DNA from 2 places in the Shigella sp. SIG6 genome. Region 1 is predicted to be linked to the other one. Evidence: predicted binding sites of a transcription regulator. Region 1 holds the regulator's gene; the other holds the start of a gene.
What was found. Region 1 encodes sigma-54, which starts transcription at its own class of promoters, with help from an activator protein. Its sites were predicted from a motif close to GTTGGCACANNTTTCGCTNT; they were not measured.
Positions count from the first base shown of each region.

Region 2: a site for sigma-54 is predicted at 1,340-1,359, ahead of glnA (glutamate--ammonia ligase). Genes of this name have one in related genera too.

Region 1 is NZ_JBQZXC010000035.1:14,895-17,101, reverse strand. It holds gene lptB (LPS export ABC transporter ATP-binding protein) at 1-484, shown strand, start outside; gene rpoN (RNA polymerase factor sigma-54) at 532-1,965, shown strand; gene hpf (ribosome hibernation promoting factor) at 1,988-2,207, shown strand, end outside.
Region 2 is NZ_JBQZXC010000070.1:793-2,999, forward strand. It holds gene typA (ribosome-dependent GTPase TypA) at 1-1,068, opposite strand, end outside; gene glnA (glutamate--ammonia ligase) at 1,442-2,207, shown strand, end outside.

The sequences.
Region 1 (2,207 bases):
CTATCTGCCACAGGAAGCCTCCATTTTCCGTCGCCTCAGCGTTTACGATAACCTGATGGCGGTACTGCAAATTCGTGACGACTTGTCTGCTGAACAACGTGAAGACCGCGCGAACGAGCTGATGGAAGAGTTTCACATTGAGCACCTGCGTGACAGCATGGGGCAGTCACTCTCCGGGGGTGAACGTCGCCGTGTAGAAATTGCCCGCGCACTGGCTGCGAATCCGAAATTTATTCTGCTCGACGAACCGTTTGCCGGGGTTGACCCGATCTCGGTTATCGACATTAAACGCATCATTGAACACCTGCGCGACAGCGGCCTGGGCGTGCTGATCACTGACCACAACGTGCGTGAAACACTGGCGGTTTGTGAACGCGCTTATATCGTCAGTCAGGGGCATTTGATCGCCCACGGCACGCCTACAGAAATCTTACAAGACGAACACGTTAAGCGTGTATACCTTGGGGAAGACTTCAGACTCTGATAGGGTAGAAGTTTGCGACGTTTTAGCAGGAGAGTACGATTCTGAACATGAAGCAAGGTTTGCAACTCAGGCTTAGCCAACAACTGGCGATGACGCCACAGCTCCAACAGGCAATTCGTCTGTTGCAGTTGTCGACGCTGGAACTTCAGCAGGAGCTACAGCAGGCGCTGGAGAGTAATCCGCTGCTTGAGCAAATCGACACTCATGAAGAAATCGACACCCGCGAAACGCAAGACAGTGAAACGCTGGACACCGCCGACGCGCTCGAACAAAAAGAGATGCCGGAAGAGCTGCCGCTCGATGCCAGTTGGGACAACATTTACACCGCTGGTACACCATCCGGCACCAGCGGTGACTACATTGACGACGAGCTGCCGGTCTACCAGGGCGAAACGACGCAGACCTTGCAGGATTACCTGATGTGGCAGGTCGAGCTGACACCGTTTTCCGACACTGACCGCGCTATTGCTACCTCTATCGTCGATGCCGTTGATGAAACCGGTTATCTGACTGTCCCGCTGGAAGATATTCTCGAAAGTATGGGCGATGAAGAGATCGACATCGACGAGGTTGAAGCCGTCCTTAAGCGGATCCAACGGTTTGATCCGGTCGGTGTAGCGGCAAAAGATCTGCGTGACTGCCTGCTAATCCAACTCTCCCAATTCGATAAGACCACGCCGTGGCTGGAAGAGGCCAGATTGATCATTAGCGATCATCTCGATCTGTTAGCCAATCACGACTTCCGCACTTTAATGCGCGTCACTCGTCTGAAAGAAGATGTGCTGAAAGAAGCCGTCAATCTGATCCAGTCGCTCGATCCGCGCCCCGGGCAGTCGATCCAGACTGGCGAACCTGAGTATGTCATTCCAGATGTGCTGGTGCGTAAGCATAACGGTCACTGGACCGTAGAACTCAACAGTGACAGCATTCCGCGTCTGCAAATCAACCAGCACTACGCCTCGATGTGCAATAACGCGCGCAACGATGGTGACAGCCAGTTTATCCGCAGCAATCTGCAGGATGCCAAATGGTTGATCAAGAGTCTGGAAAGCCGTAACGATACGCTACTGCGCGTGAGTCGCTGTATCGTTGAACAGCAGCAAGCCTTCTTTGAGCAAGGTGAAGAATATATGAAACCGATGGTACTGGCCGATATCGCCCAGGCTGTCGAAATGCATGAATCGACGATATCTCGCGTGACCACGCAAAAATACCTGCATAGTCCACGAGGCATTTTTGAACTGAAGTATTTCTTTTCCAGTCACGTCAATACCGAGGGCGGCGGCGAAGCTTCCTCCACGGCGATTCGTGCACTGGTGAAGAAATTAATCGCGGCGGAAAACCCAGCGAAACCGTTGAGCGACAGCAAGTTAACCTCTTTGCTGTCGGAACAAGGTATCATGGTGGCACGCCGCACTGTTGCGAAGTACCGAGAGTCTTTATCCATTCCGCCGTCAAACCAGCGTAAACAGCTCGTTTGACCCAACCGATAAGGAAGACACTATGCAGCTCAACATTACCGGAAATAACGTCGAGATCACCGAGGCACTGCGCGAATTTGTTACAGCTAAATTTGCCAAACTTGAGCAATATTTTGACCGAATCAACCAGGTCTATGTTGTTCTGAAAGTGGAGAAAGTCACCCACACCTCAGATGCAACACTGCATGTAAACGGTGGTGAAATTCATGCCAGCGCGGAAGGTCAGGACATGTACGCTGCCA
Region 2 (2,207 bases), on a different contig from region 1:
GAACGCATCGGCGTCTTCGGTTTCTTCTACGCGCAGCGCAACGTTGTGTACCAGTTCTTTGTTCAGACGATCGAGGATCTGACGAGACGTTACGAACTTACCTTCTTTACCGCAGAACGGCGAGGTGTTAACGCAGAAGAACATAGAAACGGTCGGCTCATCAACGGAGAGTGCCGGCAGCGCTTCAACGTTTTGCGTGTCGCAAACGGTGTCAGAAATGTTCAGTTCGCCCAGGCCCGTGATCGCCACGATATCGCCAGCTTCCGCCAGATCGGTTTCGATACGTTCCAGACCGAGGTGGCCCAGCACTTTACCGACTTTCGCGTTACGGGTTTTGCCTTCGCTATCGATGATAGTAACCTGCTGGTTCGGCTTCACTTTACCACGCTTGATGCGGCCAATGCCGATAACGCCAACATAGCTGTTGTAATCGAGCTGAGAAATCTGCATCTGGAACGGACCGTCAAGGTCAACGTCCGGCGCAGGAACGTGGTCAACAATCGCCTGATACAGCGGGGTCATGTCTTCCGCCATATCTTCATGGTCCAGACCCGCGATACCGTTCAGCGCAGAAGCGTAAACGATCGGGAAGTCCAGCTGCTCGTCGGTCGCGTCGAGGTTAACGAACAGATCGAATACCTGATCCACAACCCAATCAGGACGCGCGCCAGGGCGGTCAACTTTGTTGATAACAACAATCGGCTTCAGGCCGTAAGCAAACGCTTTTTTGGTTACGAAGCGCGTTTGCGGCATCGGGCCGTCAAATGCGTCAACCACCAGCAGCACTGAGTCTACCATGGACATTACACGTTCAACTTCACCACCGAAGTCGGCGTGCCCCGGGGTATCAACGATGTTGATACGGTAATCATTCCATTTGATAGCGGTGTTTTTCGCGAGGATGGTAATCCCACGCTCTTTCTCCAAATCGTTGGAGTCCATCACGCGCTCTTGGGTTTCGGCACGAGAGTCGAACGTACCGGATTGTTGGAGCAGCTTGTCTACCAGGGTGGTTTTACCATGGTCTACGTGCGCGATGATGGCGATATTACGCAATTTTTCGATCACAACTTTGCCTCAGGCATTAGAAATAGCGCGTTATTGTACACGGATTAATCGCACTACAAAACAGGATCACAAACATCCTCCGCAAACAAGTATTGCAGAGTCCCTTTGTGATCGCTTTCACGGAGCATAAAAAGGGTTATCCAAAGGTCATTGCACCAATATGGTGCTTAATGTTTCCATTGAAGCACTATATTGGTGCAACATTCACATCATGGTGCAGCCCTTTTGCACGATGTTAAGCATGATAACGCCTTTTAGGGGCAATTTAAAAGTTGGCACAGATTTCGCTTTATCTTTATTTACGGCGACACGGCCAAAATAATTGCAGATTTCGTTACCACGACGACAATGACCAATCCAGGAGAGTTAAAGTATGTCCGCTGAACACGTACTGACGATGCTGAACGAGCACGAAGTGAAGTTTGTTGATTTGCGCTTCACCGATACCAAAGGTAAAGAACAACACGTCACTATCCCTGCTCATCAGGTGAATGCTGAATTCTTCGAAGAAGGCAAAATGTTTGACGGCTCCTCGATTGGCGGCTGGAAAGGCATTAACGAATCCGACATGGTGCTGATGCCAGACGCATCCACCGCAGTGATTGACCCGTTCTTCGCCGACTCCACCCTGATTATCCGTTGCGACATCCTTGAACCTGGCACCCTGCAAGGCTATGACCGTGACCCGCGCTCTATTGCGAAGCGCGCCGAAGATTACCTGCGTTCCACTGGCATTGCCGACACCGTACTGTTCGGGCCAGAACCTGAATTCTTCCTGTTCGATGACATCCGTTTCGGATCATCTATCTCCGGTTCCCACGTTGCTATCGACGATATCGAAGGCGCATGGAACTCCTCCACCCAATACGAAGGTGGTAACAAAGGTCACCGTCCGGCAGTGAAAGGCGGTTACTTCCCGGTTCCGCCGGTAGACTCTGCTCAGGATATTCGTTCTGAAATGTGTCTGGTGATGGAACAGATGGGTCTGGTGGTTGAAGCCCATCACCACGAAGTAGCGACTGCTGGTCAGAACGAAGTGGCTACCCGCTTCAATACCATGACCAAAAAAGCTGACGAAATTCAGATCTACAAATATGTCGTGCATAACGTAGCGCACCGCTTCGGTAAAACCGCGACCT